2 regions of the Oceanobacillus sp. CAU 1775 genome follow, and region 2 is predicted to be linked to the other one. Evidence: riboswitches for the same ligand, from Rfam matches in the RefSeq annotation. Region 2 holds a riboswitch; the other holds the start of a gene.
What was found. A riboswitch is a leader RNA that binds a small molecule or an ion and turns the genes downstream of it on or off. The one in region 2 is predicted to bind FMN.
Positions count from the first base shown of each region.

Region 1: it holds a riboswitch for FMN, as region 2 does, so the genes downstream of both, ribE (riboflavin synthase) here and ACXYMZ_RS10180 (ECF transporter S component) in region 2, are expected to answer to the same signal.

Region 1 is NZ_JBTLRO010000001.1:350,962-367,019, forward strand. It holds gene ACXYMZ_RS01665 (ABC1 kinase family protein) at 75-1,733, shown strand; gene ACXYMZ_RS01670 (phasin family protein) at 1,737-2,048, shown strand; gene ACXYMZ_RS01675 (hypothetical protein) at 2,170-2,310, shown strand; gene ACXYMZ_RS01680 (YwdI family protein) at 2,457-2,750, shown strand; gene ACXYMZ_RS01685 (DUF423 domain-containing protein) at 2,769-3,137, shown strand; gene ribH (6,7-dimethyl-8-ribityllumazine synthase) at 3,324-3,788, opposite strand; partial or broken gene ribB (3,4-dihydroxy-2-butanone-4-phosphate synthase) at 3,859-4,452, opposite strand; gene ribE (riboflavin synthase) at 4,482-5,132, opposite strand; FMN riboswitch at 5,503-5,653, opposite strand; gene ACXYMZ_RS01705 (DUF779 domain-containing protein) at 5,727-6,089, opposite strand; gene adh (aldehyde dehydrogenase) at 6,187-7,707, opposite strand; gene ACXYMZ_RS01715 (nucleotidyltransferase family protein) at 7,908-8,453, shown strand; gene gerQ (spore coat protein GerQ) at 8,550-8,975, opposite strand; gene ACXYMZ_RS01725 (cell wall hydrolase) at 9,011-9,433, opposite strand; gene pta (phosphate acetyltransferase) at 9,652-10,629, shown strand; gene ACXYMZ_RS01735 (lipoate--protein ligase family protein) at 10,839-11,684, opposite strand; gene ACXYMZ_RS01740 (HD domain-containing protein) at 11,889-13,190, shown strand; gene ACXYMZ_RS01745 (YwhD family protein) at 13,208-13,723, shown strand; gene ACXYMZ_RS01750 (transglycosylase domain-containing protein) at 14,125-16,058, opposite strand, start outside.
Region 2 is NZ_JBTLRO010000005.1:115,326-131,383, reverse strand. It holds gene ACXYMZ_RS10230 (RNA polymerase sigma factor) at 1-1,643, shown strand, start outside; gene ACXYMZ_RS10225 (DUF3951 domain-containing protein) at 1,768-1,941, shown strand; gene ACXYMZ_RS10220 (hypothetical protein) at 2,045-2,188, shown strand; gene ACXYMZ_RS10215 (VanZ family protein) at 2,211-2,678, shown strand; gene ACXYMZ_RS10210 (hypothetical protein) at 2,772-3,710, shown strand; gene yugI (S1 domain-containing post-transcriptional regulator GSP13) at 3,906-4,274, opposite strand; gene ACXYMZ_RS10200 (thioredoxin family protein) at 4,371-4,925, opposite strand; gene ACXYMZ_RS10195 (M20/M25/M40 family metallo-hydrolase) at 5,045-6,103, shown strand; gene ACXYMZ_RS10190 (S8 family serine peptidase) at 6,668-10,924, shown strand; gene ACXYMZ_RS10185 (1,4-dihydroxy-2-naphthoate polyprenyltransferase) at 11,359-12,294, shown strand; gene ACXYMZ_RS10180 (ECF transporter S component) at 12,497-13,072, opposite strand; FMN riboswitch at 13,259-13,403, opposite strand; gene ACXYMZ_RS10175 (isochorismate synthase) at 13,630-15,027, shown strand; gene menD (2-succinyl-5-enolpyruvyl-6-hydroxy-3-cyclohexene-1-carboxylic-acid synthase) at 15,024-16,058, shown strand, end outside.

The sequences.
Region 1 (16,058 bases), on a different contig from region 2:
TTCTAAATTTGTGCAATAAATAGGATTAAGATAAGGTGGAATGAGGGAATGTAGTAGAAGTAGAGGTGGTAACTTTGACGAAGGGATTCAAATACAATTTTCTGTATCGGTGGGTAGTAATCGTTTCACTAGCCATAAAGTTTATTGCAAAAATTTATTTTTTCTTATATACGAACACTGTGTGGGACGAGCCTACAAATAAAAAGTGGAATAAATTACTTCAGAACTTAGCAATTGAATATCGCAAGAAAGCAGAAAAACTTGGAGGCCTGTTAATTAAAGTTGGCCAATTTCTGAGTACAAGAAAAGACTTTCTACCAGACATATTTATAAATGAATTAACACATCTTGTTGACCATGTTCCACCAATGCCATATGAATATGCAGAAGAAACGTTAAAAAAAGATTGGCGAACAGAGAATATTGAAGATAAGGTAAAACTTATTAGAAAGTCATCGATTGCATCGGCATCAATCGGGGAAGTGTTCTTTGGGATTTTACATGATGGAAGTAAAGTAGCAATAAAAGTTAGAAGGCACCGAATTGAAGAGGTATTTCATAAAGACTTCGTTGCTTTACGCATGGTATTTTGGCTTATTAAAGTATTTACATCGTTTGGTAAAAAAGCAGACTTAAAAGCACTTCATAGAGAATTAGTTACTGTGATGATACGCGAATTAGATTATCGACAAGAACTCGAATTCGGAAAATATTTCACTGAAAGATACGCAGACTTCGAAAATATTCATATCCCAAAATTTTATGAAGAGCTAAGTACAGAACGTGTGCTTGTTATGGAATGGATAGAAGGGGAAAAGATTACAGAGATAGCTTTTTATCAGAAACATCAAATTGATCGTGAACTCGTTTCGAAGACGATATTTGATTTTTATATGGACCAGTTCTTAAATCCAGGTAAATTTCACGCTGACCCACATGCAGGTAATATTCTTATTCGGCATGATGGAAGTGTTGCTATTCTCGACTTTGGGATGATTGGTGAAATTAAAAAACAAGATACAGAGTATTTTAAGTTATTAGTACAAGGCTTTATTATTGAGAATTATGAAATTGTGATTGATGCATTAGATAAAATGAACTTTCTTTTACCGAATGCCGATCGCAAGAAAATCAAGGAAGTGTTGAAGGATACAGTAGATATGTATTCTGATGGTTCAATAAAAGAAATGAACGCTCAAACGGTTAATCAGATTTTTGATGAGGTAGGGGAAATAATTCAGGAGCAGCCAATTCAAATGCCTGCTGACTATACCTATTTAATGCGAGCCGTCTCGATTGTCGTCGGAATTCTATATGCGATTAACCCAGAAGTTGATATTGTAGCCTGGGGCAAACAAAAAATTAAAGTCTGGTTTGGGACGAAAAGTATTGTGGAATCCGTCGCAAAACAATATGTAAAAAATGCTACAGAGCCGATTCTCTCCTATCCAAGAGCTCTGCTCAATTACCTTGAAAGCGGGGAACGGGACCGAGTTTGGGATCAAGAGAAATTTTATATAAAAATGAGGCATCAATATTATTTACTACTTGAGGTCATATCCTTTATGATGGTTATAGGAGGATTGATAATTACCTTATACGGATATAGTATCAGTGGATCCTTTTTCACCTATGTTGGCTTAACAATGTTAATTATTTTTATAACATTGCTAAATATAATTTTAATTTTTCATCGTAGAATGATAAGAAATCAGAAAATAAAGGGGGTGTAGAGAATGAGTGATATTCTTAGAAAAGGTTTTCTATTAGGTCTTGGTGCTGCAATTAGCGGGAAAGAAAAGTTAGAGAAAAAACTGAATGAGCTTGTCGACAAGAATGAAATTTCTCAAGAACAAGCGAAAGAAGTAATGAATAACTTTATCGAAAAAGGCGAACTCAAACAAGAAGAGTGGTCTGCAAAACAAATGGAACAAACACGTAAAACAGCAGAAGATCTTGGTCTAGCAACAAAAGAAGACATTGCTTCCTTACAAGCACAAATTATGGAGCTAGAAATTAAATTAAATAATAAAGATAATGAGCTTTAAAACGATTGTCGAGCAGAATTGACCTATAAAATCTCTCTGCTCGACTTTTGTTCTTGTTAAAGAACTCCTAATGCATTATAATATACAAAACAGTTCGGATTTATTTTAGGGGGCAATGGTGATGGAGAGTTTTGAATTACTGTGTCAGAAAACAAGTCAAGAACTGGGAAGGGTATTGGAAGAGAAAGAAATTAAATTCCTTTACTGGGTATTTGAAAGACATTGTGAGGAATCAAAATTAAAACAAGAACAAACAACATAAGAGTTTTAATAACATATATTTCAGTCTTAGTCGTATGCTACTAAGGCTTTTTTCTTGTGGCGCAAAAGAAGCATATAAGCATCCAATCATGCTATAATAGGACTTGCTTCTCCACGAAAGACTTCAAACAAGGGAGACGAGATATAGTGAAGGATATTACGATTATCAACAAAATGATCAAGGAATTGAATCTCGCAAAAGAAAAGACGAATGCTAGAGAAGAGCTCTTAACACATATCAGTCATGTAAAATTATTATGTGAGCTATTTCTAGAAGATGATACATCAAACGAGGCAACGACAAAATCGTCAGCATCTGAAATTACAGAACAAGAAATCAAAGCGATGTTAGGTGAGCAAAAGCAGGATCCATCGAAAAAAGAAGAGCGCTCAACCGTAGATTTTGATGATGCAAATGGCGATTCAATTTTTGATTTTTAAAGATAGGAGATAAACAAAATGAAATTATTTTTACTTATTGGGATTGTTAATGGATTCTTAGCTGTTGCATTGGGTGCGTTTGGTGCACATGGTTTAGAAGGGAAAGTTACAGAAAAGCAATTAGGAACTTGGGAAAAAGCTGTCGACTACCAGATGTTCCATTCGGTAGCAATATTACTTACAGGATTCCTCATGATGAAGTTTCAAGCTGCAAGTCTTACTGGTGCTGGTTGGGCATTTCTAATTGGAATCATTCTTTTCTCTGGAAGTTTATATATTTACTCAACAACCGCAATCAAAACATTTGCGATGATCACACCAATTGGTGGAGTAGCATTTCTAGTTGGTTGGGTTCTGTTGGGTACAGCAATTATGAAGCATTTATAAAAATTGAAATACAAAAAAAGCAGGCTAATGAGCTTGCTTTTTTTATTTCTAGAGACAAATGTGCCATATAGGTACTTCGATAGGTCAACCGTTAAATTGAGAAGCAAGAAAGTAGAAGGAAGGGCTCTGACGGAAAAAGGCTTTTCAAAGCCATCACTGGCATTGAAAAGCCCCTTCAAAATTAATTTAAAACTGTTTCAGTAAATTCGCCATCTCAATTGCTGATGTGGCAGCATCCCAACCTTTATTCCCAGCTTTTGTGCCAGCACGTTCAATTGCTTGTTCAATTGTGTCTGTTGTGATGACACCGAAAATAACTGGAATACCTTCCTGCAGATTAATTGCAGAAACACCCTTAGCCACTTCATTACAAACAAAATCGAAGTGTGGAGTAGAGCCACGAATCACCGTACCAAGGGTAATGACAGCATCATACTTTTTAGAACTAGCCATTTTCTTTGCTACAAGAGGGATTTCGAATGCACCTGGTACCCAGGCGACTTCAACTTCCGCTTCTTGTACACCATGGCGACGCAATGCATCTTCTGCGCCACTCAATAGCTTACTTGTAATAAAATCATTAAACCTACCAACTACAATTCCAATTTTTAAATCTTGTCCAACTAAATGACCTTCATATATTGTACTCATTCTGTTTCCTCCTGCAGACTCTGATAATTTTTATTACGTCAAACTAGTTTTTAGCTGTATTTTCTACAGCTCTGCGATATTCTACTAGATCTTTAATCATTAAAATAACTAAGTCAAAGCGCTTTGCTATTTTCTGCAAATCTGGAACTCTTGCCATTGTTCCATCAACATTCATAATTTCACAGATGACTCCGACTGGCTCTGATCCAGCAAGCTTGGCCAAATCTACAGCTGCTTCCGTATGACCTTGTCGCTCCAATACACCGTTCTTTTTTGCAATTAAAGGGAAAATATGGCCAGGTCTATTAAAATCTTTAGGGCTCGCTGTTGAATTCAGCATGCTTAAAATGGTTGCCGAACGTTCAAATGCCGAAATACCTGTATTTGTTGATACATGATCGATTGAAACTGTAAATGCTGTTCGATATGGATCACTATTATCACGAGCCATTAAGGGTAGATTCAATTGTTCTGCCAACTGTTCTTCTATTGGTGTACAAATTAGACCTTTTCCTTCGCTTGCCATAAAATTAATCATTTCTGGAGTTGCAAACTGACCTAAAGCAAGAAAGTCACCCTCATTTTCTCGATCTTCATCGTCTATAACAATAATTGCTTTTCCTAATTTTAATTCCTCAATTGCTTGCTCTACTGTTGAAAACAAGTTATTTCACCTCTTAACGAAACGTATGTTTAATTCAAAAATCCATTCTCGACAAGTGTTGACATTGTAATGTTACTTGTCGCTTTTTCTGTCTTTCTACTAAGAAGATTTTCGATATATTTAGCCAACATATCACACTCGATATTGACGAAATCACCAATCTGTTTATGGCCAATTATTGAATCGGACTGTGTAACAGGGATCAGTGAAATAACAAATCCACTTTCGGTCACACCAAATACGGTTAGAGAGGTTCCATCAACCGTAACGGAGCCTTTTTCTATGAAATAGCTTAGCAAATTGGGGTCGATTTCTATTTCCATATAAATCGCATTCTCACGTCGTTTAATAGAAATTATTTCTCCAGTTCCATCGACATGGCCACTAACAAAATGACCACCAAATCTACTGTTTGCTGCCATGGCGCGTTCCAAGTTGATAGAACTACCTACTTCCAGTTTATGAAGTGTTGTCGATTTTACTGTTTCAGGCATAACGTCTGCTGAAAAGTTTGAATCTGTATAATCTCTCACTGTTAAGCAAACACCGTCTACAGAAATGCTATCGCCAATACTGACGTCTGCCAAAATCTTTTTACAGGTAATTGTAAATTGTAAAGAGTTGGGGTTGCGTTGGATGGATTGAATACGTCCAATTTCCTCTACAATTCCAGTAAACAATTTTATCTACCTCCAATGATATGATTCTCTTTATATGAACATCTTTAATAAGAATGTAAAAATTACATTCTAAGGGTTGTCCAGATATTTTATAAGGAATCATTTTTATTACGTTAAACATTTAAAAAATATTGTTGTTGGATACTTTCCACCAAGGGGCGTATGGGTGGTAAGGAAAGGATTGGTTTGAAGAGCGGTTACGAAAAGAAAGTGGAAAAAGCATCTTTTGGAAAGATGTCTTCGTAAACCGTCATGAAATAAAAATACGCAAAATAAATATACCTCTATTGCTATTATTAGAAATGTTTTCAGATTCTCTCCTTTCAGTAATTATAGAGAGGTTGATTTTAGCGTATGGCATAGTATATCTAAATAACTTCTCCCATCCAGACTTTAACTGTCGGTGCCAGAGTTTCACTAGCTCCACCGTTATCTATTAGATAGATTAACGGGTCACGGACTGACAAGCGTTATGCTTGATCACCGCCGGTAAGGATTTTCACCTTGCCCCGAAGTTATTGAATAACTATACTTCTCTAAAGTTAGCATACACATTTAGCTGAAGCAATGAAAAGGATTAGAGTGGACCATTTTTCAATTAGGAAGAGATAATTCCTTTCGTTCTTCCTCCGTAAATACCCGAGACCTTGTCAAAAAGCGTTTGCCTTCGGGACCTTCTAATGAAAACATGCCACCTATACCATCTACCACATCAATAATAAGTTGTGTATGCCTCCAGTACTCGTATTGATCTTTTGACATGTAGAAGGGTGTATCTCCAATTTTACCTAACAATACATCGGAATCACCCGTACGAAATTCATCTCTTGGATAACACATTGGCGAGCTACCGTCACAGCAACCACCAGATTGGTGAAACATGAGTGGACCATGAATGTTATGGAGTTTTTCAATGAGTTCTAAAGCAGAATCTGTCGCTACTACACGATCAACCATCTAAAATCCCTCCTAAAATATAATAGATGCAAAAGGAAGCTAATCTTTCAGGCGGATTAGCTTCCAAAACAATTACTCACTTTCCCAACGCTAAAATTTAAAACAATCCTGCTGGTCCTTCACTATAACTAACAAGCAAGTTCTTTGTTTGCTGGTAATGGGAGAGCATCATTTGATGATTTTCTCGTCCAATACCAGATTTCTTATAGCCGCCAAATGCAGCGTGTGCTGGATATTGATGATACGTATTTGTCCACACTCTACCAGCTTGAATATCGCGACCAAAACGGTAGGCTGTGTTGATATTTCTAGTCCAAACGCCTGCACCTAAACCGTAAAGTGTATCATTCGCAATTTCTAATGCTTCTGCTTTATCTTTAAAAGTTGTTACGGACAGCACTGGGCCAAAAATTTCTTCCTGGAAGATACGCATTTTATTATGGCCTTTAAAGATTGTAGGCTCCACATAATAGCCATTCGCTAACTCTTCCCCGAGCTTGTTAACTTTCCCGCCAAGCAGAACTTCCGCACCTTCTTGCCTTCCAATATCAAGATAGGAGGTAATTTTCTCCATCTGCTCTGTTGATGCTTGGGCACCCATCATTGTTGATGTATCGAGTGGGTGACCAATTTTAATTTCCTTCACACGTGCAATCGCCCGTTCCATGAACTCATCGTATATCGACTCATGGATTAAAGCGCGAGAAGGGCATGTACAAACTTCCCCTTGGTTTAAAGCGAACATCGCAAAACCTTCTATTGCTTTATCAAGGAATCCATCATCTTTTTCCATGACATCTTCAAAAAAGATATTCGGTGATTTTCCACCTAATTCTAATGTTACTGGAATGATATTTTCAGAAGCATACTGCATAATCAAGCGACCAGTCGTCGTTTCTCCAGTGAACGCAACTTTGTCTATTCCAGGATTCGTCGCGAGAGGTTTTCCTGCTTCAAGACCGAATCCATTTACTACATTTAATGCACCAGGTGGTAGTAAGTCATGAATTAACTCGAGTAGAACATGAATAGATGCTGGCGTTTGTTCTGCTGGCTTTAGTACGACACAATTTCCTGTCGCAAGTGCTGGTGCGAGTTTCCATGTTGCCATTAAGAGAGGGAAGTTCCACGGAATAATTTGTCCAACAACTCCTAAAGGTTCATGAAAATGATAAGCGATTGTATCATTATCAAGTTGGCTAATACCGCCTTCTTGTGCGCGGATAGCACCTGCAAAATAACGGAAATGATCGACAGCTAAAGGCAAATCAGCAGCTAATGTTTCTCTGACCGCTTTCCCGTTATCCCAGCTCTCAGCGACTGCAAGCATTTCTAAATTGTCCTCGATTCGATCTGCAATTTTATTCAAGATATTTGAACGCTCTGCAACAGAGGTTTTCCCCCATGTTTCTTTCGCTTCCGTTGCCGCATCAACAGCTAACTGGATATCTTCCTTTGTCGATCGTGAAATTTCACAGAAGACTTCTCCAGTAACAGGGCTAACATTTTGAAAATACATCCCGTTAACTGGTGGAACATATTCGCCCCCAATAAAATTATCATAGCGCTCCTTAAATGTAATCACTGCACCTTCTGTGTTTGGATTCTTGTACTTCATTTTAAATTCTCTCCCTTGAATATATTTTACGTGGTGTTAGAGCATAAAGTTTGTCCTTATTAAACCTTATGTGATGAAGCAACAAGAAATTACTAGTAAGGACTTTAATTTCTGCTTAGGCTAGGATAGAATTTAAACACGGTAAGCAGCAAAAGCTAGATAGTCTTGCTAAACTATCAATACACTAGAGGAGAATTCATTTGCTAAAAACATTGGCTTTTATCGCGGAAGAATTAAATGAACACAAGATAACTTGGGGAGTTGGAGGTTCACTACTCTTAAATTTTTATAAACTAATAGATAAACCGAATGATATAGATATATTAGTAGATGAAGCAGATGCTGCCCGTTTAAATAAAATAATGTTATCTATTGGGAGTGCGTGCGAAGCAACAAGTATACGTCCATTTTGTACAACATATTTTTCTGAATACGAGATGAACAAAGTGGAGATAGATGTCATGGGTGGGCTTGCTATACAACATGATGTAGGCATTTATAAATTAGCACATAAACAGGAATCTATAGTAGCTAGCAAATTAGTGAATGGAATAGAGATACCATTATGTTCACTTGAAGATTGGTACATCTTGTATTGGTTAATTCCAAACAAACAAGAAAAGGCGATTTTAATTGAAGAATATTTGATGAGGAATGGTGTAGAGCATCCAAGAATTATAGAGGATGCACTGAAACAGCCCTTGCCAATTGAGGTAAGGAAGAGGGTGGAAAAATTGTATAATTAAAAATTGGTGTAGTACAATAAATTTAAAAGAAGCTCGAATAATCAAGCTCCTTTTAAATGTTATCTTATATATCGTACCTTAATTAATGCGTATTTTTTATCTCGGTGGATAATTCGCAAACTGTGCATCGCTATATGGATATTCATAATTTATTTCTTCATTAAAAGTGACATAATCCAAATAAACCATCAATAAAAGCACTCTTCTTCCAGTACCCTCTTCACTCAAAATAATATGGTCTCTACCTGCTGCTTCGATAATCCCTGTAAACGTTCGTTGATTATTACCTTCAAAAGTTAAATGAACAGTTGCTTGCTTTCCACGGTTTAATCTTAGGATATTTTCAATATAAGATTGCTGCATCGGAAGCATCCCTTGACCAGTCCCAGTGCCTTGTGGTGCCATCTGTCTTTGTTGGAACATTGGCATCGGCTGAGCGGCATAGGGGTTCGGTGGAAACTGTGGAGCTTGAAAACCATAATTATATTCAGGTTGTTGCGGTGTTTCTTTTTCTTCATTCATCGAAAGAATCTCCTCCTTCTACTTCACAAAAACAATTAATACACACTCGGACAATCACTTGCAGTCGGGGCAAAAAAGCAATGGGATTTATATCTACCTACATTCCATTGTCCATACCATTGTTCAGGACAAGGACCTGCAGGCATAAAAAACCATAATGTGTTCGTTGCAGGATGTTGACGCTCCCCTTTAAGAAGACGTCGAGCTAAGTTCTTCTCGTGTTCGCGTGCACGTTGATAAAAGTAACCCTTTTGTGTTGCTTCAAAACCACCAGGACTCTGAAAAACCATGGCTTCAATTGTACGTATGTCAATGAAATCAAGACAGTCAGCAATCACGCGATTCACACCTGTATTCCCAGCCATAAGCATCCCAAGATCGCCTTCACCCTCGGCTTCAGCTCGAATTAACCTTGCTAATAAATCTACATCCTTTTCCGTATGTGCCACAACAGACATCGAAAACCCTCACTTCCTAAGGCAATCACCCACTAATTATTAGTATGCAAGCGTAAGAAAAAAATGACTGGAAAAAGATAAAACATTTCGGACTTAAGATATTCAAGCTAAATAGTCCATCCGAATGAATACAACATTTAACTAGATTACTTTCAATCTAATCATCTATTCGGTAAAATGAAGGAATACAGAACGTATAAAAGTAGGAGGTTTTTAAGTTGAGTACTCTTTTTCAAGAACTAGCTAAGAAAATATCCTCAGCAAATAAAAGAATTATTTTCCCAGAAGCATTAGATGAACGGATACTAAGAGCGGCAAGCAGGCTAAGCGAAGAAGGGATTTTACAGCCAATTTTAATTAGTAATGATCAAAAAGTGAAAGAACAAGCAGCAGAATTACGAATTGATATTTCCCGATGTATGATTATTGACCAGGCAACATATGAAGATTTTGACGAGGTAGTTGCAGCTTTTGTTGAACGCCGTAATGGGAAAGCAACAGAAGAAGAAGCTCGTGAGATTTTACAAAATGGAAATTATTTCGGAACAATGCTCACCTATTTAAATAAAGCGGATGGGCTTGTAAGTGGAGCAGTACATTCAACATCAGATACCGTGCGCCCTGCGCTACAATTAATAAAAACAAAACCTGGAATCAATAAAACATCAGGAGTTTTCATCATGGTGCGTGACGAGGAAAAGTATGTTTTTGCAGATTGCGCAATCAATATAGCACCAGACGCCGAAGATCTAGCTGAAATAGCTATAGAAAGTGCGACAACAGGAAAGCTTTTTGATATTGATCCTCGAGTAGCAATGCTCAGTTTTTCAACAAAGGGATCGGCAGTTTCACCGGAAACGGAAAAGGTTGTAAAAGCTCTAGAAATGGCGAGAGAGAAGGAACCTAGTCTTATTATAGACGGGGAGTTTCAATTCGACGCAGCATTTGTTCCAAGTGTTGCCAAGAAAAAAGCACCTGATGCGGTCATTCAAGGAGATGCGAATGTATTTATTTTCCCAAGTCTTGAAGCTGGAAATATCGCTTATAAAATCACCCAGCGCCTCGGCAACTTTGAAGCAGTCGGACCCATTTTACAAGGCTTAAATAAACCTGTGAACGATTTGTCTCGGGGTTGTTCAACTGAGGATGTGTATAATCTAGCAATTATCACAGCAGTACAAGCGATGGAAAACTAAATATAAAACTGGCTGGCCTTTGAAGGATAAAGGACCAGCCAGTTTTTATTTTTGAAATATAGTGTATGGTGGGTGCGTGTGAAATCGCTCCACTCGACATCCAAATCGCTCCATGCTACGGTCAACTCGCTCGACGCGGCACCTGATTCGCTCCATGTACCGATCAACTCGCTCGACCGCACCCCGAATTCGCTCCATCCCACACCCAACTACTCACTCACAACTTCATTACGCTTCACCATCTGCAGATAGCGCTTTTCAAATGTTGCTTTTTCTTCCGCAGAAAAATCCACGACAACTATTTCATCACTAAAATCATTCAATGTTTCATACACCCTATGCATCACATCATCAACCGTCAGTGGCACTCCAAGCAAATCAGCTAAAGATCCCATAACACTTGGTTCGACATCGGGATATTCGAACTTTGTCGTTTCTCCTTGCTTGGCAATTTGGTAAAATCTTTGAATATGCTCAGCCCGTTTAAAACTTTCTCCGTCCACATCTAGATATATTTGAATTGCAGCAGCTTCTTTGATTCGACGTTGTGAGATTCCTGCAAACTTTCGCCCGCCAATACTTAAATCATAATCTCCTGGACAATAAGAGCCTACGATTTCGAAAGCCTTGATGGATGAGGTCAGATCACGGAACATATATTCAATAAAGCGGACCATTGCATCATACGCATCATGAATCGACACCTGTTTTACTTCAGGAATGATTAAAGACAGATTCAAAACATGCTCATCTAACGCGACAGCAAGTCCACCTGAATTTCGTACAATAACATTGTAGCCCATTTCTTTTAAATAACGCGTACCCTCATCAATATAAGGAAGCCTCGCATCAGGAATCCCGAGTACAATCGTTTGAGGATGCGACCATAAGCGTATGGTTGGAGGCGAATTACCATTACTTACTGCGGTTGCAAGCGCATCGTCAATCGCGAAAGAAGTCATCGCAGTATAAGGCTCGCCCTCAAAGGTATCTAGCTCTGTATGATTGATATATCGAAACGTATTATAACGGATTACCTCATCCCAATTTTTCATGTTCGTCTCCTTATTGTTTGTTCATTCTAATATCTATTATATAATGAATGTAAACCGAGTCAATTTCATAATTACCAAAACCTAATCTCAATCTACATACAGTTTAAATCGACTCAATTTAACTGTATGTAGATTGAGGTAGACTAAAATAGGAATTATGAAAATGATTAGCCTTAGCAAATTGAAACGGATGGGGAGATTAAAATGGCATACAAAGATGAGCAATTGTCAGAAGAAAAAGTATTTAAAGACCCGGTTCATCGTTATGTACATGTGCGAGACCGTGTGATCTGGGACTTAATCGCAGCACCTGAATTTCAGCGTTTGCGCAGAATCAAGCAACTCGGTACAACAAATTTAACCTTCCATGGCGCAGAACATAGTCGTTTTAACCATTCTCTAGGAGTTTATGAAATTGTTAGACGGATCATAAATAACTTCGAGGGACGCCCTCATTGGAATGAAGATGATCGTCTATTAAGCTTATGTGCAGCATTGCTACATGATTTGGGACATGGGCCATTTTCACATTCCTTTGAAAAAGTTTTCGAGCTAGATCATGAATATTTCACACAAGCCATCATTAAAGGAAATACAAAAATAAATGAAATTCTAGAAAAAGTGAGTCCAGGCTTTTCACAAAAAGTAGCAGATGTCATTGCTAAAACGTATGAAAATCAGCTCGTCGTAAGTCTGATTTCTAGTCAAATTGATGCTGATCGGATGGATTACCTCCAAAGGGATGCCTATTATACAGGTGTTAGTTACGGACATTTCGATATGGAAAGAATACTCCGCGTGATGCGCCCGATGAAAGATCAGGTAGTGATCAAAGCAACTGGCATGCATGCGGTAGAAGATTACATTATGAGCCGTTATCAAATGTATTGGCAGGTCTATTTCCATCCAGTTACCCGTAGTGGTGAAGTGATTCTTTCGAAAATTTTCCACAGGGCAAAGTACTTACATGAAAATCCAAACTATACATTCAAACTAGAACCCATCCATTTTCTTTCTTTCTTTGAAAAAAATGTGAAGCTAGAAGACTACCTAAAGCTAGATGAAAATATTGTTCAGTATTATTTCCTACTTTGGCAGGAAGAAACAGATGAGATTCTTAGAGATTTATGTGAACGGTTCATGAATCGCCATTTATTTAAATATGTAGAGTATAATGATTCCATCGAGAGTAAGAAAGAAGAGTTGAAGGAATTATTTATAGAAGCTAATATAGATCCAAACTATTATTTAATTGTTGATTCATCATCTGACTTGCCATATGATTTTTATCGGCCTGGTGAGGTGGAAGAGCGCATGCCAATCCACTTACAAATTCCAGATGGCAGCCTGAAAGAACTATCACGCCATTCCGATATTGTTGAATCGATTTCAGGTAAAATACGGACAGACCATAAATTATATTTTCCATTAGAGAAGATTGAAGAAATGGAAGACACCACATTAAAAGAGAAAATACTAGATATCTTGTATGTGGGAAGGAAATAAAGAAAGGGGTTTTCTACATGAGTAATGAACAAGAAAAGAAAAAGAAAAATATGTTTACGATTATAAAAGATGACTCAACAGATGGTCATGGTGGATACGGAGCAGGTGCAATAAGTCTAGAAAATATGTCGTCGGTAATTATTGATCCGACTGAAAATAAAGCCTACCTTGATATGGGGGCAATGCACGCAAGAAGTGAAGTGGAACGCCGAGTAAAGTGGCTACCTAACAAAGATGAAGTTCCAAACGGCAAATTATATTGGATTGTTTGGGTAAATTTAGATCGTAATGAAAATGGAATATATTATGCAGGTGTCGCGGGAAGTGAAATTCGTGTGGACCGTGAAATTAGACGTGCATATAAATCAATGGGCGAGCATGTAAAACATATGGAAAAATCATTAAAAGGAACAATTATTGTAGACCATATGGACGATACTTCAAAACGCTTGCTACGCGAATATTTAATTGAGTTTAATAACGATTTTTGGGAGAATTCTTCTGAGGAATTAAAAACAGCACTTAATTCCTAATCTTGAACTTTCTGTGACGAATTCCTAAAAAAAGCATAAAAAGTTGTACTTTAACATAGAACTTTGTAGAATGAACATACATGGGTTATCCATGAATTGCTAGGACAGAAAAGTAACCAACATCGAGTGAACTGGGTATTCACTGATCGTTGGTTATTTTTTTGCCTATAATAAATTCGCTCCATTCCATGCTAAACCGCGCACTGCTCCTCCAAAACCACGCACCTACCATCTCAATTCGCGCACTGCCCCTCCCAATCCACGCACCTACCATCTCAAATCGCGCACTGCCCCTCCCAATCCACGCACCTACCATCTCAATTCGCGCACTCACTCTCCAAATCCACGCACTTACCAACTCAATTCGCTCCCCAAACCTTCCTAACACCAACCTCTACATACTAATTAAAAAACAACTGAAACCACTTCTCAAAAAGACCTTGATTACTAGGCTCCTCTTGTTGCTGCTGACAATAATCCGTTGGTTCCGTCCCTGGTAGAAAATACATAATGATACTTTCCCCACACCCAGGCGCTGCTCGCAGTCCGGATTCAATGTCGATTGGTAGGCCAATTACTCCGCGTGGCGTCGGAAAACTATCTTGAGGGAGCCCGGCATGCGCAGCTTCCATTACCTCAGCCCAAATCTCTTTTGCATAAGCAGCATCTGCAACGTTTTCAATTATTCGGTGATCGTCATATCCCGTCCACACCCCTGTTACAACACTCGGGCTATAGCCAACCATCCAATTATCATTTGGAGTTGTTCCTGATTTTCCCGCATATTCCCTTGATAGTTTATGAGAAATACTCGTACCAGTAACAGGCATATATCCATTAAGCTTTGGATTAAATGTCCCCGTTAATAAATGGCTAAGTATAAAAGTTGTCCGCGGATCGAGGGCTTGTTTTTGTTTACCTGGGGAATGCTCGAAAATAGTTTTTCCATTTCTATCAATAATTTTATCAATCGTATATGTTTCCAATGTTTTCCCACCGTTGGCAAGCATAGCGTAGGCGGAAACAACTTCCTCAAGCGAAACAACAGCAGTTCCTAATGCGAGCGAAGGAACTGCTGGGAAGTCATTCTTGAAACCAAATTTATTTGCCGTCCTTGCTAGTGTTTCTGCGCCGAGAAAAAGGTTTGTTCTTACGGCATAAACATTATCGGAAAGTGCGATTGCTTGAGCTAGCGTTATTGGTTTGTTTGCATAGTAGTGATTAAAATTGCTTGGCTGATAACTTTTTCCGTCCGAAAGTTTGAAAGTTGTAGGCTTACTCATTTGCTTCGTCAGCGGAGTATAACCTCTTTCCAACGCAGCGTAGTAGAGAAAAGGCTTAAAGGTCGAGCCTGGCATTCGCTCGGCCATCACTGCACGGTTGAACTCGCTTTGCTTATAATCTCTCCCGCCTGCCATCGAAAGAACAGCCCCGGTCATTGGATTGACAGACATAGCCGCAGCTTCAAGCTCACTATCTCCAGGTATTTTTTCCTGCAATGCCTGCTCCAGCGTTTCTTGAAGGTTTTCATCTAATGTCGTGAAAATTTGATAGCCACTTGAGCGAATTTCTTCTTTTGTAATTTCAAGGATGCTTGCCGCTTCCTCAAGCACAATATCGTGAAAGTGTGGAGCAAATGTTGGTTGAGTACTGGTTTCTAAGGGAGCATATATTAATTTTTGTTGACGAGCGGTATGATAGTCAGCATCGCTTAATATCTTTTCATACCACATTTTCAATAGAATCATATCCTTGCGCGCATTAGCATTTTCTTCATTATTCAAAGGAGAATAGTAGGTAGGACCTTTGGGAATCCCAATCAACATCGCAATCTCAGCATCTGTTAATTCGCTCTCTGTTTTATTAAAAAAATGTTCACTTGCAGCTTTAATGCCATAAGCACCATGGCCATAGTAAATGGAATTTAAATAACCCTCCAAAATTTCATCTTTTGAATAATGCATTTCGAGACGAATGGTGTAAAAAGCTTCTTTTAATTTACGTTCCCATGTCTTTTCATGCGTCAAATAAAGATTTCTAGCAAGCTGTTGCGTAATCGTGCTTGCTCCCTCTTTTAAAGAGCCAGTGCGAATATTTTTCCACATTGCCCCTACGATTCTTTTAAAATCAAAACCATAATGCTTATAAAAATGTTGATCCTCAATTAGGATTGTTCCAGCTTTTAATGTACGAGGCAATTCGTCGATGGATATTTTTTGTCGATTAATATCTTGATCGTCTACCCCGATGACAACGTTATTCGCGCTGTAAACAGTCGTGCTTTCTTCCATTGCTATTGGTGGTGGACCCATGAAAAATACAATTACCAAAAGGC
Region 2 (16,058 bases):
TGAAAGGAATCTTTGAAAGAATTGAGAAGGAAGAGGGAAGTTTAAATGGACGGCAAACGGAATCTCTAGATGTGCTATTAATCGAATTAAAAGAGAATTATAAGCTGCTCCCGGGGTACGTTAGTGTTAATAAGATTATGAGCGAATTACCATTAAAGAAACAGAAGAAACGCCGTTGGAACTTTATCCCTGTTATCGGAATCGTTATAGGATTCTTTATCATTTTCGTGATCGCGTTACCTGAAGCTGAGAAAAGTGAACAGGCCAGTTTACCTGTTAGTGACGAAGAAGAAGAACCGTTAGACGAAATAGAAGAGTATGCGAATGACAAGAAGGAAGAATTTCGAAAGGAATTGGGGGTTCAATCGTTAGAGGGTTTTTACGAAGTGGACTATGTTCAACAATTAATCTGGGATAGGGAAAGTCATTATTTTACCGATGATGAGCTTATTGAAATGATTGATGAAATTTTTGTAACTCCAGAACAGTTAATGAAAGAACTTGAACAAACCAAGGGTGAAGAAAGATATCAAAAGTGGATGATGCTTCTACAAAAATATACGAATCTAGCATGGTCGTTCTCGGAAAACCTGCAAAGGATTTTAAATGATTCTTCAATTAGTCTGAGTGAACAAGCAGAGTTATTAGAAAATCAATATAACTATAATGGTCCTCTAGAGATTGTAGAGTTTCTGAACATGCTACACAGACATGGATACAAACTCGAAAAAAATGGTGACTTCTTAGAGGTAGGTAATAACTATATGTATTTGGTTGATAATATAGAGCATGTTGAAGATGACGAGGGTATTATAAGATTTTTAACCTTTATATCTGAAAAGATGTATGTACATCAATATGTTTATATACATGATTCAAATGATATTCCTTGGCAAGAATATGACGATATATTATTAGAAATGGAAGATATTTACCGAAGTTACCCAGAATACCGTGAATTATTTAGTTATTATACAGGAGCCATTCATGCAACTTCTAATTATTTAAATGAATATATTCATGGTGGGTTTAGATCTAGGAATAATGATGTAAAAGAAGAAGTGATAGAGGAATTAAGGCATTTTACGGAGAATCATGAAGACTCAATTTTTTGGCAAGTTATTAATAATGCACTAAAGAAATATGAGACAGAGGCATCGGAAGAACCAGAAGTTTATCGCTCGATGATGCTGCATAATGCCCAATTTTTCTTTAACAATATCGAGTCAGAATTAGGTTACGACGAGATCCATGAATTATATAACTGGCCGTTTATTAGATCTACACAGGTGACCTATAGAAATATAGAGAAAGAGAATAACGGAACTGAAGAAATCTTAGCAGAAATGTCTCCTGTTGAATTACTTTCTTTGTATACTTATTCCCAAGCTTCAGTTGAGGATCCTGCTCTATACGAATCGTTATATTTTGGCGAAGAGGAGCAAGAAAGTATCGATTGGTTTTCAATTTTTGAGCAAGCTGAATTATTACTTGAAAATGTAATTGATGAAGATACGGTTGAGTTTTCCTTTGTGAATACATACTACGGTGATTTTGAAAATACAATCATAGCTACAGCAACTCTGCATCATGATGGGGAAAGCTGGAAAGTAATATCACAAGAAATGATTGATATGTATTAATGAACTAATTTAGCTGGTAGCAAAACCTCGGGTGGATTGAAGTTACCTTATAAAGGGAAAGAAGAGTTTGTAACATCCCTGTGAGGGGATCCTCTAAAAGCTAGATAAACAAGGAGGTATAAAAATGTTGGGAGTTATTTTTTCGTTTTTTATGATCCTTATTGTTAGTATCATCGTTTATCGAATGATTTCCGGAAAAAAACCGCCTGATAATAGTTATACACCGTTTGATCATATTACAGGCCATAGTAGTTCGGAGTTTAAAGAAGAAGTTGAAGAAGAAAATAGAAAAGATTAAAGACAAGAGGGTGCATTTCTTGAAGAAGGAGATGTGCCTTTCTTGTTGAATATATACAGTAAAGGTGAAACATGGGAAAATTAAGAGAGGAAGATAACTAGTGATGAAATTACAAATCACAACTTTTGTGATAGTGGGTGCATTTCTTGGTTTTCTAACAGATGGCATTATGATTGGAGCTGGAGTGGCAGCTATTATTTTCATTGGGTATCGATTAGAGAAGTATTTAGATAACAAAAATATATAAAAAAGGAAAATCAGAAATCAAAATGAAAATGATAGCAAAAGCAATTATTTTTTTAAGTTTTATCATTTATGTAACGGTCTTAATGTATATCTTGTTTTTTGACAGTAGAAGTTTATACATAGCAAAGGGTGTACCATTTGCACAATATCTGAAGTTCAATTCCAACTTTATTCCGTTTAAAACAATAGCCATTTACGTAAATGCTTTATTTGATGGAAGCTTAAATATTAATATACCAATTAGAAATCTTGTAGGAAATTTATTGATGTTTTTACCAATGGGTGTTTACCTTCCGTACTATGTTAAAAGAGTAAATAAGGTGAGTGTATTTATAATTGCCATGCTTATATTGTTACTCCTTGTGGAGAGTTTTCAAATGATTACAGGATTAGGTAGTTTTGATATCGATGATATTACTTTAAATTTGAGCGGAGCTTTGATTGGATATGGAATATGGAAATTAAAACTTGTGCAAAAAGTATTGATATAGAGTGTTATTATCCCGCCTAATTAAAATAATGAAACTTATTAACAAGCTTTAACGTAAATAGAAATAGTGCTTATTAATTCTAGGGGGGATTATATGTACACAACTATAAATAATCAATTAATCAATATCAGAGGCGTAATTAAGAAGAAGCAGAAATGGGAAAACCAACTAACGGATTATAACAAGGAATTATTAGAGATGGAAGCAGAAATTAGAAGGGTAGAAAAGCAACTTATTGCTGAAGAGAAAGATGTTCGCAAACTAGAGCGCATTGGCATAACTAATCTTATTCAAACATTTTTTGGCTCAAAGCATGAAAAACTAAATAAGGAGAAGCAGGAAGTTATTGCAGTACAAATTCAGCTTGAAGAAGCGGAAAAGACGAAACATGAAATTAATGAATCAATAAATGAGTTGCATGATAAATTAGCAGAAGTTATGGATGTTGATCAGGACTACAAATTTCTTTTAACTGAAAAAGAAAGAATTATGAAAGAAAAAGATGCTATATTTGGAAATCGGTTGTTCGAATTAAATGAGAACGAAGGAGATTTGGCAGCATACATAACAGAACTCGAGGAAGCAATTGAAGCGGGGAATAAAGTAAAGGATGCCCTTATCAATGCTACAAAATCACTAGAAAGCGCTGAAGGCTGGGGCACCTTCGATATGTTTGGCGGTGGAATGATTTCAAGTCTTGTAAAACACGATCATATTGATAAAGCAACCAATCATATTCATCAAGCACAAACGGCCATGCGAAAGTTTCAAAAGGAATTATTGGATGTTGATGAGGTTTCGAATTTGGAAGTCGATATTTCAGGAATGCTTAAGTTCGCCGACTTTTTCTTCGACGGTATCATCGTGGATTGGATGGTACAAGGGAGAATTAAAGATTCGTTACAGCAAGCTAGGGATCAGCAGAGTAGTGTCTTAGATATTATTTGGAAGTTAGAAAAGAGTTTAAAAGCAAAAACTACGGAGTTATCTGTGATACAAGAACAGAAAATAGAATTGATAGAAGGAGTTTGAGGTTCAGTCAACTGTTTTGACTGCGGATACTGATATAAGTTGATAAATGCTGATATGGACACATAATATCCTGATACTATCACAACTTTTCCTGATATAGACACAGTTTATCCTGATATCTACCAAACAGAAACTTAAATACAAATAAAAAGAGTGTAAATCCGCAATTGAATTTACACTCTTTATTTTATTCATTTAGCGTTTTTCTGACTGGTCAATCCACTCTTGTAGCTTGTCTTTCAAAGTATTAAATCCAGCAGCATTATCATCTTCCATTTTGAATGCTTGCTGTACTTTTGGTTTACTGTTTGTTTTTTGTTCAGGTTCTGTTGCACGAATAGAAAGAGAAACTTTGTTTTTCTCTTCATTTACTTCTAGCACTTTTACCTTTACATCGTCACCAACTTGTAAATGATCGTTAATATCTTTTACAAAACCATTTGTAACTTCTGATATATGAACCAAACCTTGAACCTCTTCATTCAAAGCAATAAATGCTCCATAGGGTTGAATTCCAGTTACCTTACCTTCAATGATACTTCCACTTTCAATCTTGCTCACCATGCTGAACACTCCTATATGTTTAATCGATTCTTTATACACAATGAATGATTATAACATAGAAAATCGATCTAGCAAAGTTATTCGAAGATAGGGAAATTATATTTTAGCTAATTCCGCTCTCAAACTGATATAAACATCTTTCCAAAAATCATGGTTATCACGGAAGGATTTACTAATGAACATATACATTTCTTTTGCTTTTTCCTTGTGATCTTCAGCTTCAGCTGGTGGAAGATTTGCTCTTGATTCATCGACGAACTCTTGGATACTCGCCGCTCTAGGTCCCCATTTGCCAACTTCTTTTCCATTTTCATCAATGAAAATGATGATAGGAATCGCACGGGATTTTCCATTCGTTAAATATTGATCCATTAATTCTAAGTTCTCATCACGTAAAAGCATTCGAACATTTATGTTTCCTTTATCAGCGATTTTAAGAAGAATTGGGATGTTCAGCATTGCATCTCCACACCAATCCTCTGTCAAAACGATAGCTCTTAAATTTTTAGCTTGTAATTGATTGAAAAATTCCTCGTCTTCAGGTGTTTCAAATTGATCATAAATATGAAGCAGGTCTTCTTTATTTTGTGTCATAGCTTCGATATAATCATTTGCTGTCATTGCTTTTTCAAACCATTGATCTAACGACATGAAATCCTCTCCTTAAAGGGTTATATGAAAATCTTACCCGAAAATTTACACTTTAGTAAACTTATATGCCTATTATTTGGTACTATAGTAAATATGATAGTGGAAAGAAGGGAAAATACATGACTAACTTTGATAAAGATTTTTTATTAGAATTATTAGAAACGCCTTCACCATCAAGTATGGAAATGGAAATTCAAAAAAAGTGGATGAATTATGTAAAGGATTTTGCTGATGAAATTAGAACGGATAACGCAGGGAATGTTATTGGTGTTCTGAATCCTGAAGCACCTTTTAAGGTTTTACTAGCGGGTCATAGCGATGAAATTGCATTAGTTATCAACCGTATCGATGATCAAGGTTTTTTGCATTTCGATAAAATGGGTGGGATTAATCCAAAAGCGGCTGTAGGGATGCGTGTTCATGTACTCGGATATAACGGCAACGTGACAGGTGTGATTGGTGTAAACGCCCAGCATCACGGTGGTTTGAAAAATGACTTTACGCTTGAGGATTTATTCATTGATTGTGGCTATCAATCGAAAGAGGAAGCTGCCAAAGTTGTTCAAATTGGTGACCTTTGTGTATATAAAACAAATCCAGAAATTTTACAAGAGCGCTATATTGCAGGGAGAGGCTTAGATAATCGGACAGGCTCTTTTATTGTTGCAGAAGTTTTAAAGCGACTTGCAGGTAAAAATCTTCAAGTAGGAGTTTATGCGGTCAGTACAGTAAACGAAGAGACAAATATGGGTGGTGCTTACTTTGCGGCTGCAGGTATTGAGCCAACGATGGCAATAGCTTGTGATGTTACTTTTGCAACAGATTATCCAGGTGTGAATAAAAATAAATACGGTGATATAACGCTTGAAGGTGGTCCTGTTTTAGCAAAAGGCGCGCCGATTAATATTAAAATTAATAAACTTTTAGAAAAAGCTGCAAAAGATTTAGACATGAACGTACAGTACGAATTAACACCAAGGATGACTGGCACAGACGCAGATAGAATGCGTTTGACAGGGAAGGGTGTGCCTGTTTCACTTGTATCACTACCACTTCGTTACATGCACTCTCCAGTGGAGACCGCAAGTATGCAAGATATTGAAGAAGAAATTACTTTACTCGTGAAAATGATTGAAAACCTTACAGGAAATGAAAGTTTGAATCCATTAGAAGACTAATTTCTCTTCTGGAAAATAGACCTACTCCTAATAGGATCATAAGCCAACAGTCTTATTTTTCATTAATATGTATTGATTTTTCTTAGTTTTAAAGACCTTACTTTCTTTTAAGAAGAAAATAAGGTCTTTTTTTATTTTTAAAACTAGGTTATTCTAATCAAATTTTACTAAATAATTTCGAATTTAAATCATCCCGCTATTACCGCCTCTTTAGAAACCCTCTTCCTTTAAGCTTTCTTTAAAATAAAATAGCCCAGTAGTCGTACAAAGACTTAGATGAAAAACAGGAAAATATGAGACTAATCTATTAATTTAGAAAATTCAGTTTTAGTTCGACATTGTTCGACACAGTTTCGCTTTCTAATCTATTATACTTACCTCAACTACATGAATCAACACCACGGACTATCATCATTATAAACTTTTATAAAAGGAGGGCTGGTTTTATTAGAAGCGTTTTGCAGCAGGTTTAGACATAAAGCATTATAAAATAAGGGAGGAATTGCTTTGAAATTAAAGAGGAAACGAAGAGTGAAAGCATTTAGTATAGCTGCTTCGGTGTTAATGACATTTTCCTTATTTGCACCAACAGCAGCTTTAGCTCAGCCAAATGGGAATGTTAGTTATTCTTTAAATGATTCCAAGCAAATTGTTGAACAAAAGGTTAGTAATCGATTACTTTCTAACTTTAAGAACGATGACTTTGTTACGTTCTTAGTAAAGTTCAATGATAAAGCAGATGTTCAAAAAGCTGCAAACGAAGCGGTTGCCAAAGCAAATAGTCTCAACCAGTCGAATCAATCCATTGAGCATATTCGACGTTCTGCAGTAATAGCTGAACTAAAAGAAACTTCCTTCAATTCACAACAAAATGTAAAGGCATATATTGAAAAGGAAATAGCTAATGGTAACGCTAAAGATATTCGCTCTTACCATATTGTAAACGGGATGGCCGTAACAGCTACAAGGGAAGTGGCAGAAAAAATTGCTACTTTCACTGAAGTAGAAAAACTATTACCAAATGAAATGCGAGAATTATATACAACAGTAACAGAAGATGCCAAGCGTCCAGAAGCAGAAATTGCAAATGTGGAATGGAACGTTGAGCGTGTCGGTGCCCCTAGTGTTTGGGAGATGGGGATTGATGGTTCGGGCGTTGTTGTTGCAAGTATTGACACAGGTGTACAGTGGGATCATCCAGGTTTGAAAGAAAAATACCGTGGATATGATGCAGCAACTGGAGAAGTTGATCACACGTATAGCTGGTATGATGCTACAGGAAGCGCACAGGTACCATTTGATGATCAAGGCCATGGAACGCACGTAACTGGAACAATGGTCGGATCTGAACCAGATGGGTCAAACCAAGTTGGTGTTGCTCCCGGTGCAAAGTATCTATCTGTAAGAGCATTCACCGCAGCTGGTGGTTCTGACGCAGATTTACTTGATGCTGCAGAGTGGATTCTTGCGCCTGGTGGAGATGCAACAATGGCACCAGATGTAGTAAACAATTCATGGGGCGGTGGGCCAGGTCTGGATGAATGGTACCGCGATGTCGTTATTAACTGGCGAACTGCAGATATTTTTCCAGAGTTCTCTGCTGGTAACACGACATTATTTAACCCAGGTGGTCCAGGATCGATTGCTACTCCAGCGAATTATCCTGAATCATTCGCAACTGGTGCAACAGATATAAATGATGCTTTAGCAAGTTTCTCTCTACAAGGGCCTTCACCATATGAAGGAGATGTGAAGCCAGATATTTCTGCTCCAGGAGTAAATATACGTTCTACTGTACCTGGAAGTGGTTATGAAGGTGGTTGGAATGGAACTTCAATGGCAGGTCCAGCAGTTTCAGCTGTCGTTGCATTAATGCTGCAGGCTGATTCAAGTTTAACCATTGATGAAATTGAAGATATTATAATGATGACTGCTTCGCCATTAACAGATAGCACATTCCCGAATGCCCCAAATATGGGATATGGCTATGGTTTAGTGAATGCATATGATGCTGTATCTTCCCTGATTTCTGGATTAGGTTCCCTACAAGGAACAGTAACGGAGGATGGAGAGGATTTTGATGCTCCAACATACACGCATGAAGCAGTAGATACTACTTTTGAAGGAATGGATTTAGAACTAAGCATTCATGCTGAAGATAATGTTAGTGTTGTTTCAGTAGAAGTAGTTTATAGTGACAAAACAATCGAAGCAGATTTAGTAGATGGCGATTATCGTTCTGGAGAATATACTGTAACAATTCCAGGAGAAGACATTGAAGGAGATGCTTTCACGTACCATTTTGTTATCAATGATTTTGGTGGAAATGAAGTGACGACAGATAGTTATACGATTGATGTTCAACCAGGAATAACAGTTGGTTACTTCCAAGACTTTGAAGGAACACCAGCGGGTTGGACAATCTTTGGTACAAATAGCAGCTGGGAACGTGGGATTCCGACAAGTGGACCTGGTTCAGCTGTTTCAGGTGAAAATGTTTATGCTACAAATTTAAATGGTGATTACAATAGCTCGGAAAACTCGACGTTATTAATGCCACCAATTGATTTACCTGAAGGTGAGTCTTATTTACAATATAGCGAGTGGTTTAATCTTGAGAACAATTGGGATTTCGGCCATGTCTATCTATCAACAGATATGGAAAATTGGACACAGCTCGTTCAGATTACAAATCTTTCGAATGGTTGGTTAGATTCCGAAATAGATTTATCAGCCTATAGTGGCGAAAGAGTTTATATCGGATTCAATATCACATCAGATAGTATTATTAACCGCTCAGGTTGGTATATTGATGATGTGGGGTTATCTGATACGTCACTCGAAGCGACGTCTAACAGAATCTCTCCAGTTATCGGTGGCCCGTCAATCGGTCTTCATGGGACAGGCTTATCACTAGGAGTTATGAATAGCGATTCTCTTAGAGGTGATGCGAACCGAGAAAGAATAGATCCAACAAAATTAACGCCAGCACTACCAGTGAAGAAAACGCCTATTAAAACAGAAGATTTAGCGCCACAAGCATTACCGCTTGGTGCGACAGTTACTGTTTTAGAGAGTGGTCGTTCGGTAAATACAAATCCTGCTGACGGTAGTTATTCATTCTTGCATGCGGCTGGGGAATTCACTGTAGCTGCACATGCATATGGTTATCACCAGAGTGAACAGGCTGTAGAAATTACTGCAGATGAAAGTACTACTGCTAATTTCTTACTTGAAGAGTTAGAGGAGTATACCGTTTCTGGAACAATTACAAACGAAGTAACAGGAGAGCCTGTTTCAGAAGCAACTTTACTACTTGTAGAAGATGCTAACATTACACCAGTTTCTACAGATGAAAATGGAAATTACTCGATCACTGCATATGAAGGTGTGTATACAGTGAAAGTGATGGCAAGCGGTTATCACGGAAAAGAAATCGAAGCGGACTTTACGGTTGATGGAACGTTAGATATCGAGTTAGAACCATTTTACACAGTGCCTGGTGGAGAGATTGGATATGATGATGGTACTGCAGAAAATGCACGTGCTTTCTATGATCCAGGTAATGGTTGGGCAGTAAAAATGTCACTTGAGGAAGGAAGAGAAGCAGCAGTCGTCACAGATGGTGTCTTCCAATTCCATGATTCAGATTGGCCAGTTCCAGGAGGCACAGGGTTTGCCGTTGAAGTCTGGGATGCAAATGGTCCAAATGGAACTCCTGGTGAAAGAATTGCTGGTCCAGTACAAGCAGAAGCAACTCGAAGCCTAGCTGAATGGACAGTTGTAGATTTAAGCGAGTATGGAATCGTTGTAGAGGGTGACTTTTACATGGTTTACATCCAAACAAGCGCAAACACTTCAGCACCTGGTCTAGCAACAGATGAGGATGGACCAAATGCGGAACGAAGCTACCAATACGTTTCAGGCGCATGGACACCATCACCAGCAGCAGAAGGTAATTATATGATCCGCGCTCGCGTAAGCTATGAAGTAGATGAACCAATAATTACTTCTCCAGAAAGCGGGTTAATCACAAATGAAACAGAAATTACGGTTGAGGGGAAAGCATCTCCTGAGACAACTGTAAAATTAGTAAATAACGGTGAAAAAGTATCCACTGTGGAAGTTGCGGGAGATGGCAGCTTTGCAATCCCTACAGAACTAGAAGAAGGAAATAATGAGCTAGTAGCGATTACGATTTTAGATGGGGTAGAAGTGATGGAATCTGAGGTGGTATCTGTAATATTAGATACAGAAGCACCAGAGCTTTCCATTGATTCTCCAAGGAATGGAGATAAGTCGAATCGTGAAACAGTAACAGTAGAAGGTACTGTAGCTGATGCTCATCTTGATTTTGTCGAAGTAAATGGTCAGCGTGCACAAGTGACTGACGGATTTTACTCGAAGCGTATTCTGTTAGATGAAGGACAGAATTCAATCGAAGTAGTTGCTACAGACTTAGCTGGAAATATGGCTACAGAATCAGTAACGCTAAATGTAAAATTCACTGCACCAGAAATTGAAAACATAACTCCTGAAGAGGATGTTTATCTAAATGCTGGTCAAAGTGTGAAATTTGAATTTGATAGTGAGCCTGGATTAAAAGCAACATTCTTTATCCATATGCCACTAACAAATATGACAACAAATGCAACAGAACTTCCAATGATGGAAACAGAGGAAGGGCACTATGTCGGCTACTGGACTGCGATAAGTAATGTGTCTGCAAAAGGCGCAGTAATTGAAGTCAAGGTAGTTGATGCTTATGGAAACGAAGCAAGAAAACAAGCAGATGGTAAATTATTCATTAACATTGAATAATTAACATACCCTACATGATACGAGAAGCCCCCCTTCTCGTATCTTTTTTTGTGCTGGGATTGAGAAGTCACCAGCTAGTAATCCATGATTAGCGATAACTTTATTTTGTTGGTCCCAAAATCGATAACTTCGAAATAGTGACCGATAAACTTATTTTATTGGTCTCAAAATCGGTAGGATTGAAATTAGTGACCGGTAAACTTACTTTATTGGTCCCAAAACCGGTAGCATCGAAATAGTGACCGATAAACTTACTTTATTGGTCTCAAAATCGGTAGCATTGAAATAGTGACCGATAAACTCTATAAGTCAGCTGTTAATCCAACGTTAGCGCTCTTTATCTTACATTTAAAGAGGTGGAAGATTAAAGAAATTGACACTTACCTTTTCTTTCTTTAAAATTGATAGGATAGAAATTTTCAGGGGGAAGAGGAATGCAGACGGTGAAAGACGTGAATGTAAAGGAAGCATTGAATGAAAGATCAGGCTTTAATGTATGGTGGCGATTGATGCGTCCGCATACATTGACAGCTTCTTTTATTCCAGTTTTTGTTGGAACAATGCTGAGTATGATAGATGGACAAATCAATTGGTTTTTATTTGCGGCAATGCTTATTGCTTCAATGTTAATCCAAGCAGCAACAAATATGTTCAATGAATATTATGATTATAAATTAGGTTTAGATACAGAAGAATCCGTTGGCATTGGTGGAACAATTGTACGCGATGGAATAAAACCAAAAACAGTACGAGATTTAGCATTTATATTTTATGGTATTTCGATATTATTAGGAATCTATATTTGTATGGCATCTAGTTGGTGGATTGCGGTTATCGGGTTAGTTTGTATGGCAGTCGGCTATTTATATACTGGAGGGCCAATTCCTATTTCTTATACGCCATTTGGTGAATTATTTTCGGGAGTGCTAATGGGGACGGTAATTATTGCGATTACTTACTTCATTCAAACACTTACATTAACTACGGAAGTGATTTGGATTTCTATTCCAGTTAGTATTTTCATTGGAAGTATAAATTTATCGAACAATATACGTGATCGAGATGGGGATCAATTAGGTGGTAGGAAAACAATCGCCGTTCTTATCGGTAGAGAAAAAGCAATTACATTACTCGCAATCTCATTTGTTGTTGCATACGCGACAACGCTGGGCTTAATTATTGTTGGCATCTTGCCGATTTGGTCAGTAATAACTTTCCTGAGTGGGATTGTAGCGATTTCAGTAATTAAAAACTTCAGAGGAAAAACAGAACCATTAGAAATGATGCCTGCCATGAAAGCAACGGGTAAAACAAATACTTTCTATGGAATTTTATTAAGTATCTCACTGATTTTAAGTATGTTTTTCTGAAATAAATGGTAAAAATCAAACATTGTAATGCTATTGAGGGCAGATACTGATATATTTCGATAAATGCTGATATGGACACAAAATATCCTGATACTGTCACAACTTATCCTGATATAGACACAACTTATCCTGATATCTGCCAGTCAGCATCTTAAAAAATATAAAAGGGTTCATCTCCTCATCTGGAGACGAACCCTTATTTTTATATTGCATTTATTTGTTTTTGTTCGATCCAACTGCGCATTTTGATAAATAGCGGAACGAATAAAATCGCAACGACTATTCCTTTAATAACATTAAATGGTAACACCCCGATAAGGATTGCACCCCATGCTATTTCACTACTCATGTCCCAACCCATAAACCAAGAATATGCTGGTAGGAAAACATAATAGTTCATGACGCTCATTCCAATTGCCATAACAACCGTTCCAGTTATTAAACCAGATACGATACTTTTAACTCCTTTATGGAACTTGTGGTAAATCAATGAAACTGGAAGGACAAACATCACTCCAGCGGCAAAGTTAGCCATGATTCCAATAGGGTCACCGGCACCAGTTACAATTAGGTAGAGCAAGTTCTTAATTAAAACAACAAGCACTCCTGCTAAAGGTGAGAAAATCAGACCAGCCATTAATGCAGGTACATCACTAAAGTCGATTTTCAAATACGGTGGTAAAAATGGTAATGGGAAGTTTAAGAAAAATAATATGAGCGCGATCGTTCCCAGGAGCGCAATAATGATTAACTTAGATAATTGCTTACTTTTTTGCATTATCTATTCCTCCTTCATCTTTTTTAATCGATTCTAACTCGTGATGAAGGATAAGCCTCGCCTAAAATACATCCATAACGCTGTCCAATCTTAAAAGACAGAAAAACCCTAAAGCTAATAGAGGCTTTAGGGCAAAATAAATGCAATAGTAAATAAAGGTACAGAAATAAGCACCAGTATTTGGCTTTACATCTTCTCCCATCCAGACTTTAACTGTCGGTTCTGGAATCACACCAGATCAACCATCATGTATCGCAATGGCTCGTGGACTTAAGTTGTGAAACAACCTATCACCACCGGTCGGGAATTGCACCCTGCCCCGAAGATTAGAATCGATTATTTAGTTACTAAAAATAAGTATACTACAAATTTTATATTATGCAATAGGTTTGCTTGCACAAAAAATTAACGCAGAAATTTAGCATTAATTTTATCAAATAAAATTTTTTTAAGAATTATTGTCGAAAATACAGTCCTTTCCTTGAGAAGTTGGGGAAAAGAGCATAAAATATAATTGGACATTTTTTATTGTGTTTTTTTATCGGAGGGTACCTAAAATGATCGACATAAAAATGGAACAGCTAGAAGCGCGCTTGACTCATGCGATTAAACAGATCAAAGCAAATGAGCGTTATAAGCTTGCTAGCTTTACGAAAGAAATAGATAATAACAATCTGCTTCATGTATTTGAAGCAGCAAAAAGTTTAAATAAAGATAGATTTTTCTGGAGAAGTTCATCGCGTAAATTAACTTTTACAGGTGTAGGAAAAGCAGACACGCTGGAAACGAATGAAGATAGATACACGCAAACAGAAAACCAGTGGAAAGAGTTACTTGATCATGCTTTTGTAGACAATCCATTCGAAGGCATTCCTGGAACAGGGATAGTCGCTTTTGGTGGAATGTCTTTTGATCCATTAGAAGAGAGAACACCGCTTTGGGCAAAATTTAAACAAAGCCAATTTTATATACCAGAAATCATGTTAACGGAATATGAGAATAACTTTTATTTAACTTTAAATATTGTCCTAACGAAAATAGATGATGTAGATAAAGTAGCAGACAAACTTAGAAAAATGAGCCAAGACTTTTTACAAGGTGAACCTTTTGAAGAACAGGATCTAAAGATTGATAAGAAAATTGAAATCAATCCTGAAAAGTGGAAGGAATCTGTAAAGGTTGCGACCAAAGAAATTCAAGAGAAAAAGGCGGAAAAAATCGTGCTTGCTCGTGAAATTAGACTTCACTTCAATGAGGAAGTAAATATCGCATCTGTGTTGGAACAGCTTATTGAAACACAACAGACAAGCTATATCCATGCATTTGAAAGTGATGGCGATTGCTTTATTGGTGCAACACCTGAACGTCTTGTAAAGGTAGAAGATAAAGATTTACTATCGACATGTTTAGCTGGAACTGCGCCTCGAGGAAAGACTGAGGAAGAAGATGCGAAGATTGGTTACCAGCTACTTCATGATGAAAAAAATCTAAGAGAACATGATTTTGTTGTTCAAATGATAAAAAATGCACTGATTAATTCTTGTACGAATGTCGTTATGCCAGAAAAGCCAGTACTTTTCCCATTAAAAAATCTTCAACATTTATATACGCCTGTGACAGGTCAATTAAAAGATGGCTATACGATTTTTGACGTTGTAGCAGCATTGCATCCAACACCTGCACTTGGTGGAACGCCGACTGTAGAATCTCTCGCATTTATTAGAGAACATGAGCTTTTAGATCGTGGTTGGTATGGTGCGCCACTTGGCTGGGTTGACAGTAATAATAACGGAGAATTTGTTGTAGCTATCCGCTCAGGACTTATTCAAGGAAATGAAGCATCATTATTTGCTGGTTGTGGGGTTGTAGCGGATTCTGATCCTGAATTGGAATATGAAGAAACAAAAATTAAATTACTGCCGATGCTAAATGTATTAGGGGGCCAACCTGAATGAATCATACAGAAGTGATAACAAGATATACGACAAACTTTGTCGATGAACTGGTGAAAAGTGGTATTACCGACGTGGTCATATCACCCGGTTCTCGTTCCACACCTTTAGCATTGGCATTTGCTGAACATGAAGCTGCGAAAGAATGGGTCATTATTGATGAAAGATCCGCAGCTTTTTTTGCGCTTGGAATTGCTAAAAAAACGAAGCGAGCAGTTGCCCTTGTCTGTACTTCTGGTACGGCTGCAGCAAATTATTTTCCGGCAATTGTGGAAGCACATTATAGTCGTGTGCCCCTTGTTGTTCTTACGGCAGATCGACCACATGAATTAAGAGACGTCGGAGCCCCACAGGCAATTGAACAAATTGATTTATACGGAAAATATGTTAAATGGTTTCAAGAGATGGCAATTCACGAGGCATCAAGGGAAATGCTGGCATACGTGAGAAACAAGGCAGCTCGAGCCGTCTATATGGCAATGGAAGGAAATCCAGGCCCAGTTCATATGAATATTCCTTTCCGTGAACCATTGATGCTTGATTTTTCCCTAGAAGGACTATGGGAGCATCCAGATTTTAGTACGAAAAACTATGAGCCACCGTTTGACGGAAAAAAACAATTATCAGAAGTGGAAATCGAGAACTTCCTAAAACGCATTGAAAATAAGGAAAGAGGCTTAATTATTTGTGGCCCGCAAACAGATTTTATTGATTTTCCAAAAGCAATAACAACTTTTGCCGAAAAATTAAACTTACCGATATTAGCAGATCCACTTTCCCAATTACGTTCTGGAAAGCATAGCAAAGCAAATATCATTGAAACATTTGACGCTATTTTAAAAAATGAAGAAATCCGAGAAAAATACCAGCCAGACTTTATTATTCGCTTTGGTGCGATGCCAGTTTCAAAACCATACTTGTTCTTTATCAAAGAAAACCGCCATGTACCACAATTCATTGTGGAAAATTATAGTGGCTACAGGGAACCTACAGGGAATGTAACAGAATTTATCTTTTCAGACCCCGTACATTTC